3 regions of the Kitasatospora sp. NPDC048540 genome follow, and region 1 is predicted to be linked to each of the others. Evidence: riboswitches for the same ligand, from Rfam matches in the RefSeq annotation. Region 1 holds a riboswitch; each other region holds the start of a gene.
What was found. Region 1 has a riboswitch for cobalamin ahead of cobN (cobaltochelatase subunit CobN). Riboswitches for the same ligand answer to the same signal wherever they lie in the genome.
Positions count from the first base shown of each region.

Region 2: linked by a shared signal. The riboswitch ahead of AB0D08_RS17865 (peptidase) and the one ahead of cobN (cobaltochelatase subunit CobN) in region 1 are both predicted to bind cobalamin.
Region 3: linked by a shared signal. The riboswitch ahead of AB0D08_RS13405 (ribonucleoside-diphosphate reductase subunit alpha) and the one ahead of cobN (cobaltochelatase subunit CobN) in region 1 are both predicted to bind cobalamin.

Region 1 covers NZ_JBEZIR010000004.1:94,765-98,015, reverse strand. The annotation lists gene AB0D08_RS03815 (precorrin-8X methylmutase) at 1-525, opposite strand, end outside; gene AB0D08_RS03810 (hypothetical protein) at 522-1,724, opposite strand; cobalamin riboswitch at 1,838-1,961, shown strand; gene cobN (cobaltochelatase subunit CobN) at 2,082-3,251, shown strand, end outside.
Region 2 covers NZ_JBEZIR010000040.1:20,859-24,109, forward strand. The annotation lists gene AB0D08_RS17860 (flagellar hook-length control protein FliK) at 356-847, opposite strand; gene AB0D08_RS17865 (peptidase) at 876-1,973, opposite strand; cobalamin riboswitch at 2,072-2,192, opposite strand; gene AB0D08_RS17870 (3-hydroxybutyryl-CoA dehydrogenase) at 2,360-3,226, opposite strand.
Region 3 covers NZ_JBEZIR010000026.1:63,625-66,875, forward strand. The annotation lists gene AB0D08_RS13405 (ribonucleoside-diphosphate reductase subunit alpha) at 1-1,570, opposite strand, end outside; cobalamin riboswitch at 1,830-1,966, opposite strand; gene AB0D08_RS13410 (GNAT family N-acetyltransferase) at 2,043-2,549, opposite strand; gene AB0D08_RS13415 (helix-turn-helix domain-containing protein) at 2,934-3,251, shown strand, end outside.

The DNA of each region.
Region 1 (3,251 bases):
GGCCAGGGCCTGCTTGGACTCGGCGGCGCCGATGAAACCGACCGGGACACCGATCACCGCGGCCGGCCGCGGGGCACCGGCGGCCACCATCTCCAGCAGCCGGAACAGCGACGTCGGCGCGTTGCCGACGGCGACCACCGCGCCCTCCAGGTGCGGCAGCCACAGCTCCATCGCGGCGGCGCTGCGGGTGTTGCCCAGCTTCGCGGCCAGCTCCGGCACCGCGGGGTCGGCCAGTGTGCAGATCACCTCGTTGCCGGCCGGCAGCCGCTTGCGGGTGACCCCGCTGGCCACCATGTTCACGTCGCACAGGATCGGCGCCCCGGCGCGCAGCGCCTCGCGGGCGCGGGCCACCACGCCCGGCGAGTACGCCAGGTCCTCGACCAGGTCGGTCATGCCGCAGGCGTGGATCATCCGCACCGCGACCTGGGCCACGTCGGCGGGCAGGCCGGCCAGGTCGGCCTCGGCCCGGATGGTGGCAAAGGACTGCCGGTAGATCTCGGCGCCGTCCTTCTCGTACTCGATCACGTCATCCTCCGGGCCTCGGCGACCGCCTCGGCCATCTCTTGCGTCGTCACTTCCACCGAGGCCTCGCCCCGGGTCACCCGGTAGCCCTGCCCCGTGGCGAGCACGTCCACCCAGGTTCCGCCCGGGTGTCCGCAGCGCCGCCCGCAGCCGGACCAGTGCACCGGCACCCCCGGCTGCTCCGCCGCGTCCAGGGCCGCCGCCGCGTCGGCGCGCACGTCGGCCAGCGACTTCGCGCAGCCGGGCGTTCCGGTGCACGCGCTGGCCCGCTCCCAGGGCGAGCCCGGTTCGGTGCGCAGTCCGGCCGCGGCCAGCCGGGGCAGCCAGCCGGCCGCCGCCCCGGGCAGCACCACGCCGCGCCAGGGCGTCACCCGCAGGCCGTCCGCGGCCGCCTCGGCCAGCAGCCGCCACTGCCCGGCGTCGGCCCGGCCGAACCGCAGGCCGACCGACAGACCGCCGGGCAGCACGCCGGCCGGCGGGTGCGGCCCGGCCGGCGCGGGCAGCTCCAGCGGGCCGGGGTCGAGCAGACCGGGTACCTCGCGCAGGTGCCAGGCGGTACGGCCGGCGGCCTCCAGCGCGGCCAGGAAGTCGCGGGCGGCGCCGAGGGCCGCGTCCACCGCGCCGCCGGCGGGTACCGGCCGGGCGGTGGCGGCCCGGCCCAGGCGCAGCAGGGCCGCGCCGCCGGGCCTTGCGATCAATGTCACATCGGCGTCCAGGGCGGCCACGTCGCCGCGTCCGTCGTCCAGCGCGAACAGGAACTTGCCGCTCAGCGCGGCCGCCCAGTCGCTCGCGCACAGCCGGCGGTCGAGCTCGCGCACCCAGGCCTGGACGTCGGCGTGGCCGCGGCCGTCGAGGCCGGCCAGCGGGGAGGCGACGATGTTGCGGACCCGCTCGTGCGTGTCGGAGGGCAGCAGGCCGGCCGCGCGCAGCCGCCCGCCCAGCTCGGCGCCGGCGTCCGAACCGAGGCCGCGCAGTTGGACGTTGCCGCGCGAGGTGGTCTCCAGCTGCCCGTCACCGAGCTGCTCGGCGGCCTCGGCCAGGACCAGTGCCTGAGCGGCCGTCAGCAGTCCGCCGGGTACCCGGACCCGGGCGAGCGCGCCGTCGTCGGCCCGGTGCAGGCGCAGCGCGCCGGGGCAGGCGTCGGCCCGGCCCCGGTCGGGCAGGGCGGGGCCCGGCGCGGAGGCGTCGGGTGTGGGTGGCATGGCGGCGAGCATACAGATGGTCCGATCGGATGCCCCGGTCTCGTAGATCACAGCCGCGGACCAGCTCCGCAGCCGGTCGGCACCCCGTACGATGCTGCCCGGGTGGCCCGCGGGCCACCCGTGCCAGCGACGGCGCAAGGGGAGGAAACCGGTGCAAACCCGGTGCGGTCCCGCCACTGTGACCACGGTTCACCGCCGTGGGAGCCAGGAACTCCTGCCGTCCCTCAGACCAGCCCTCCGGCGCGTGGCCGGGGGGAACCGCCACGGGGCGCGGACCCCGAGGAAGGCTTGACCTGTGCGCTGCCGCATGTCCTGCGCCGCCCGCCCGTTCGCCGACGAGGCCGGGAGGCCCCTCGCATGATCCTGCTGCTGTCGACCTCCGACACCGACCTGCTCAGCGCCCGCGCCTCGAACGGCCCGGTGCCGTACCGCCTGGGCAACCCGGCCCGGCTGGCCGTCGAGGACCTGCCCGCGCTGACCGAGGGCACCGACCTGGTGATCGTCCGGCTGCTCGGCGGCCGCCGGGCCTGGCAGGAGGGCCTGGACGCGCTGCTGGCCGGCCCCCGCCCGGTCGTGGTGCTGACCGGCGAGCAGGCCCCGGACGCCCAGCTGATGGAGCTGTCCACCGTCCCGGCCGGGCTCGCCGCCGAGGCGCACGCCTACCTCGCGCACGGCGGCCCGGCCAACCTGGCCGAACTGGGCGCCTTCCTGTCCGACACCGTGCTGCTGACCGGCCACGGCTTCGCGCCGCCCGTGTCCGCGCCGGAGTGGGGCCCGCTGGAGCGCACCGCCCGCACCACGGAGGGCCCGGTGATCGCGGTGCTGTACTACCGCGCCCACCACATGAGCGGCAACACCGGCTTCGTCGAGACGCTCTGCCGGGCGATCGAGGACCGGGGGGCGCGGGCGCTGCCGCTGTACTGCTCCTCGCTGCGCGGCGCCGAGCCGGAGCTGCTGGCGCGCCTGGGCACCGCCGACGCGATCGTCACCACCGTGCTGGCGGCCGGCGGCACCCGCCCGGCCGACGCGCAGGCCGGCGGCGACGAGGAGGCCTGGGACGCGGGCGCGCTGGCCGCGCTGGACCGCCCGATCCTGCAGGCGCTCTGCCTGACCTGGTCGCGGGCGGCCTGGGAGGCCAGCGACGACGGCCTGTCCCCGCTGGACACCGCCACCCAGATCGCCGTCCCGGAGTTCGACGGCCGTCTGATCACCGTGCCGTTCTCGTTCAAGGAGCTGGACGAGGACGGGCTGACCGTCTACGCGGCCGACCCCGAGCGGGCCGCCCGGGTGGCGGGGATCGCGGTCCGGCACGCCCGGCTGCGGCACATCCCGGCCGCCGAGCGGCGGCTCGCGCTGGTGCTCTCGGCGTACCCGACCAAGCACGCCCGGGTCGGCAACGCGGTCGGCCTGGACACCCCGGCCTCCGCGATGCGGCTGCTGGAGCGGCTCCGTGCGGAGGGCATGGACCTGGGCACCGGTCTGCCCGGTCTGGACGACGACGCGTCCGAGGACCGCCCCAACCCGCCC
Region 2 (3,251 bases), on a different contig from region 1:
GGCGGGTCGGGCGGGCGCGTCCGCTCGACCGACCGGCCCGTCAGAAGGTCGCGTCTGCGCCGGTCCGCCGGCACCCGCCGGGCTTCCTGCCCGGTGACCGGTTCACCCGCCCGGACGGCGTGCAGGACGTGGGCCAGGACCCCGGCGCCGCGGACGACCCGGGGCCGGGGCGGTTGAAGCAGGCCGGTCCGTCGAGGATCCGGACCCGGCCGTCCCGTACGGCCGGAAGATCCGCTCGGCCCGGGAGCCCGGTGGGCAGCTGGAGTTCGCTCCCGGTGCGGTCGGGTGACCGCGCCCTCCCGCCGATGCCCCGAGCATTGCGCGGGGAACGGGGCACCGGCGGTCGTGCGGGGTGTCAGGGGGCGGTGATGCCCGGCTGGGTGCCCGCGCCGAAGGCCCAGCCTTCGACGTCGCCGGGGGCGGGGTTGTAGCTGCCCGCGCCGAGGCTGCTGTACGACCAGGCGCCGCCGTGCTGCGCGTGCCAGTACGACCAGTAGGCGCTGCCGGTGGGGTTGGTGCAGGTGGCCGGCAGTGAGTTGATCTTGCAGACGAAGCCGGGGAAGCGCGGGTGGAAGGCCCAGGAGAACCCGGCGCCGGTGAGTGCGGCCAGGCCGGTGGCCGGGTCGCCCGGGGCGCAGCCGGTCTGGATGCCGCCGCCCACGGCGGTGAAGTCGACCACCACGGTGACGCCGGTGGTGCCGGTGCAGGCCGCGGCCTGCGCCTGCGGGGCCTGGGCGGCGGAGACGCCGAGCAGACCGGCGGTCAGCGCCGCCGCGGCGGCGGTCGAGCCGAGGGTGCGGCGGGCGGTGCGGCGGGCGGGGCGGGCCGGGGTGAGGGTGTCGCTCATGCGGAAGCTCCTTGCGGGGTCAGGGCGTTCAGCGGGTGGTCGCCGGGCAGGCGAGGACCGGCGCGGCGGGGCGGGCGCCGTGGGCGGAGAGGGCCGCCAGCGGGGTACCGGCGAGGCCGAGGACGGCCTGCGCGGTGGCGCGGACGCCGTTGCCGGTGTTGAAGCCGGTGGCGTCGTAGGCGACCGCGCCGCGGACGGCCGGGTCGGCGGCGCAGCCCTGCTGGAGCTTGACCAGGCTGCTCCAGCCCTTGAGGCCGGCGCCGAGGCGGCCGGAGGAGAGCAGGGTCTCGGTCGCCAGGCCGGTGCTGTTGGCGTTGGAGGCGGTGGCGCCCGCGGCGGCGAACCCGCCGTCGGCGTTCTGGTGGGCCGTCAGCCAGCCGAGACCTGCGGCGGCCTTGGCGGGGCGGCCGGTGGCGGTGAGGGCCTGGACGGCGAGTGCGGTGGCGTCCGGGTCGGCGGTGCAGGTGGGCTGGCCGAAGGAGATCGGGAAGCCGCCGTCCGCGCACTGGGCGGCGGCGAGGAAGTCGACGGCGGCGGCCGGGGCGCCCGCGTGGGTGCGCTGGAGCGCTATCAGGGCGAGGGACTGGCCGAAGGCGTTGCTGTAGTCGCCCCACTGGGAGCGGTCGGAGAAGCGGCCGCTCGGGGTCTGGAGCGAGCGGAGCCGGGCGGGGAGGTCGACGCCACCGAAGGCGGCCGGGTTCTCGCCGCGGACCTCGGCGGCCAGCAGCAGCTTGGCGGTGGCGCCGGCGTAGGCCTCGGTGGTGCCGTCGCCGAGGTAGCCGGTGATGATCTCGGGCTTGGCGAGCCAAGCGGTGGCGCGGGCCGCGGCCTGGTCGGAGCTGTGGGAGGCCGCGAAGGCCAGCACGGCGTCGACGGTCAGGCCCTGGTCGGGATAGTGGACGCCGTCGAACACGGCCTCGAAGTGGTCGCCGTCGACCAGTTGGCGGGCGAGCCAGCCGGCCGCGGCGGCGTCCGGGCGGACGGTGGCGGTCGTGGACGCGGAGGCCGATGCGGATGCGGGGGCGGCGGCGGGGGAGGCCTGGGCGGCGGCGGCCGCCGGAAGGACGGTGGCGACGGCGAGGGCGGGTACCGCGAGCAGGCCGAGGGAACGGCGGAGCGCTGGCATGGAAGGCCTTTCCGGGCCTGGGCGCAGGGGCGGCCGCAGGGGGCCGGAACGAGTCCGGGCAGCCCTCGGAGCTCCGGCCCGCAGACCACGACGGGAGGAGGGAACACACCTCCGCCGCCGGGTACTCGGGCTCGCCGCCGACAGCCGTCGGCGGCCTACCGTTGCGGGTCAGCGCCGGATTCGGACCGGACTTCCCCCAGCGGCGGAGTCACAACATGACGGCCCATCATGGCGACGGGCGAAAGGCCCGGTCAATGGCGCGTGCGTCACATCTCGCCGGGTCCGGATCGGTCGCCGACGACCGAGCCGGACCCGGCGGAACCGCCGTGCTCCGCCGGTGCCCGGCCCTCCGCGACAGAGGCCGGGCACCGGCGGGTCACGTACGGTCACACCGGCCGGTGGCGGTGGAACCCCCTTCCGCTCTTGCGGCCGAGCAGCCCGGCCTCGACCATTCGGGCGAGCAGCGGCGGCGGGGCGTACAGCGGCTCCTTGTACTCCTCGTACATCGACTCGGCGATGGCCTGCACGGTGTCCAGGCCGATCAGGTCGGCGAGTTGGAGCGGGCCCATGGGGTGGGCGCAGCCGTGGACCATGCCGGCGTCGATGTCGGCGGCGGTGGCGTGGCCGGCCTCGGCCATCCGGATCGCGGCCAGCAGGTACGGGACCAGCAGGGCGTTGACGACGAAGCCGGCCCGGTCGCGCGAGCGGATGACGTGCTTGCCGAGCACCTCCTCGACGAACGCCCCCACCCGGTGCAGGACGGTCGGGTCGGTGTGCAGCGAGGCGACCAGTTCGACCAGCGGCATCACCGGGGCCGGGTTGAAGAAGTGCAGGCCCAGCACGTGCGAGGGGCGGCCGGTGGCGATGCCGAGCCGGGTGACCGGGATGGCGGAGGTGTTGGTGGCGAGGACGGCCTGCTCGTCGGCCAGGACCTTGTCGAGGGCGGTGAGGATCTCGGTCTTGACGCTCTCGTCCTCGACGACGGCCTCGACGACGAGTTGGCGGTCGGCGAGTGCCTCCAGGTCGTCGGCGAAGATCAGGTGGCCCCAGGCCGCGGTGCGCTGCTGATCGCTGATCCGGCCGCGGTCGGCCGCGTGGTGCAGGGAGCGGTCGATCCGGGCGCGGGCGGCGCGCAGGGCGGCCGGATCCTTCTCGCAGACGATGGTGTCCAGGCCGGCGCGGGCGAAGACCTCGGCGATGCCGGAGCCCATCTGTCCGGCGCCGACGACGGCGACACGGCGAAGGTCGTTCATGCGGTTGCCTCTTCGGGTCGGGGCG
Region 3 (3,251 bases), on a different contig from region 1:
GCTCGGCGATCAGCGTCGACAGCTGCTTGGCCTCGGCCGAGTCGAAGTCGATCCGCAGCTTGAAGAAGACGTCCTGCAGGCCCATCACGCCCAGGCCCACCGGGCGCCAGCGCGAGTTGGAGTTCCCGGCCTCGGGGGTCGGGTAGAAGTTGATGTCGATGACCCGGTCGAGGAAGGTCACGGCGGTGCGCACGGTGGCGTCCAGCCGGTCCCAGTCCATCGCGCCCGTGAGGTCGGCGACGGTGGCGCCGTCGGCCACGTGGGCACCGAGGTTGACCGAGCCCAGGTTGCAGACCGCGGTCTCGGAGTCGTCGGTGACCTCCAGGATCTCGGTGCACAGGTTGGAGGAGTGCACCGTGCGGCCGGGCAGCGCGGTCTGGTTGGCGGCGCGGTTGGAGGCGTCCTTGAAGGTCATCCAGCCGTTGCCGGTCTGCGCCAGGGTGCGCATCATCCGGGCGTACAGGGTCTGCGCGGGGATGGTGCGCACGGCCTTGCCGGCCTGCTCGGCCTTCAGGTACGCCTCGTCGAAGTCGGCGCCCCACAGGTCGACCAGCTCGGGCACGTCGGCCGGGGAGAACAGCGACCAGTCGGCGTTGGCGTTCACCCGGCGCATGAACTCGTCCGGGATCCAGTGCGCCAGGTTCAGGTTGTGGGTCCGGCGGGCCTCCTCGCCGGTGTTGTCGCGGAGCTCCAGGAACTCCTCGATGTCGGCGTGCCAGGTCTCCAGGTAGACACAGGCGGCGCCCTTGCGCCGGCCGCCCTGGTTGACCGCGGCGACCGAGGAGTCCAGGGTGCGCAGGAACGGCACGATGCCGTTGGACTTGCCGTTGGTGCCCCGGATCAGGCTGCCGCGCGAGCGGATCCGGCTGTAGGACAGGCCGATGCCGCCGGCGTGCTTGGACAGCCGGGCGATCTGCGCGTAGCGCGAGTAGATCGAGTCCAGGTTGTCCAGCGGCGAGTCCAGCAGGTAGCAGCTGGACATCTGCGGGTGCTTGGTGCCGGAGTTGAACAGGGTCGGCGAGGACGGCAGGTAGGAGAGCGCGCTCATCAGCGCGTACAGCTCCGCGACCTCGCGCACCGCCTGCTCGCCGTCGCCCACGGCGAGGCCCGCCGCCACCCGGAGCAGGAAGTGCTGCGGGGTCTCGATCACCTTGCGGGTGATCGGGTGGCGCAGCAGGTAGCGGGACTGCACGGTGCGCAGGCCGAAGTACTCGAAGCGGTCGTCGCCGCGCTCGTCGATCAGGGCGTCGAAGGCGTCCGCGTGCTTGGCCACGAAGTCCGCGGTGGTGTCGCCGATCAGGCCCTCGGCGTGGCCGACGGCGATCGAGGCGGCGAACGACACGGCGCCCTGGCCGACGGCCTCGTCCGAGATCTCCAGCGCCAGCAGCCGGGCGGCGAGCTTGGAGTACTGCGGGTCCTCGGCGATCATCGACGCGGCGGCCTCCACGGCCAGTCCACGCAGCTCCGCGAAGTCGGAGCCGGCGTGGCGGCCGCGCAGCGCGGCGGCGGCGACGTGGCCGGGGTCCACCTGAGGAAGGTCGGCGCTGCGGTCGGTGAGCAGGCGCAGCAGCGCGGCACCGGGATCAGCGTCGGCGGTGGTGGTGGCACCACCCGGCCGGAGGCTGGGGGAGGAACCCTGGGACGGCAGGGCGACTGAGGCGGCGACGGTCAAGGCGCACTCTCTCCTGTGGCGGCGGCGGACGAGATCGGCCGGACCGTTTCAGGCAGGGCGGAGCGGCACGCCGAATCACCAGGCGTGCGTGGTCCCACCCCGGCCCACCCGCGAGGCCCGGACAAGTACTGCGGTGCTGCAAGGCATCTGCGGGGAAGCCGTGTGGCACGCCGTCGGCAGGTCTCGGACTCGCGGGTCAGGGTGTTGCGAAGCCCGCTCACCGTTGCGGGGCAGTCCCGGACTCCCACCGGGTTCCCCTGCGTCGACAGCGAGAGCGAGCATACATGTTGTGGGCGGGGTCAGGATGCGCCACCAGATGTAGTGCCGCGTGTCGTGGTCGCTCGACTGCGTTGCGCCACGGGGTGAGCCGTCAGAATGTGATCGAATAGACGATCACATCAATGCCGGGGGCCGGCTCCCAGTCCCGCTCGGGGCTCCGCCGGAACCCCAGCCGTTCGTAGACGCGGTGTGCCGCGGTCATCGCCGGACGGGTGGAGAACGCCATCCCGGTCAGCCCCAGCTCCCGGCTGCGGGCCATCGCGGCCCGTACCAGCGCGCTCCCGGCGCCCCGGCCGCGGGCCGCCCGGGCCACCGCCAGCATCCGGATCTCGCCCTCGTGCGGCGCCGCGATGTCGGCCCACGGATTGCCGCCCGGGGCGAAGGTCACACTGCCGAGCACGGCTCCGCCGGCCGGGTCGACGGCGACGAGGAGCTCGGCCTCCTCGGCGCGGCGCCGGGTGTCCCGCAGGAGCTCGGGATAGGGCCCGTCCGGGCGGCTGTAGCCCTCGCCGACGTAGACCTCGACCGAGAGGGCTCCGGCGGCGTCCAGGTCCTCGGGGAGGGCCCGGCGGATGACGAGGTCGGGGGCGGTGTCCATGCCACCAGTCTGCCGGGGCCGCGGTCGGCGGCGGCAGCCAGGGTGGTGGCGAGCCGGGTGGTGAACGGCGGCGCGGCCGGGGGCGGGCTGGTGGTCGCGGCGCCCGCGCCCGCCGCGGCGCCGTGCAGCCGGTCCGGCCCGCCGGGGTCGGCCGGGTAGCCGCCGGGGCGGTGCCAGTTGTCCCGGCCGTGCCGGGAGGTGCGTTCCAGGTCGCGGCCGACCAGCAGGCCGAGCAGGCCGAAGCCCCCGACCGCGGCGGCCAGGGCGAGCACGCCCATCGATGCCGAAGAGTCCATGTCCTCCACTCTCGCGACACCCGGGCGCGGCCACGAGTGGCAGAAAAGACCACTTGCCTCGAAAAGCTGCCACCGGCATCCTGGGACCATGCTGAGCAACGTCGTCACCGTGGTGCTGGAGGAGATCCACCCCTTCGAACTGGGCGTCGCCTGCGAGGTCTTCGGCCTCGACCGCAGCGACGACGGCCTGCCGGTCTACGACTTCGCGCTGGCCTCGGCCCGCCCCGGACCACTGCGCACCCACGCCGGCTTCAGCGTGGACGTCCCCCACGGCGTGGAGCGGATCGCCGGGGCCGACCTGGTGATCGCCGCCGCCACCGGAATCCGGGACGAGTACCCGGCCCCGCTGATCGAGGCCCTGCGGGCCGCCGTGGCGCGCGGCGCCCGGGTGCTGTCGATCTGCAAC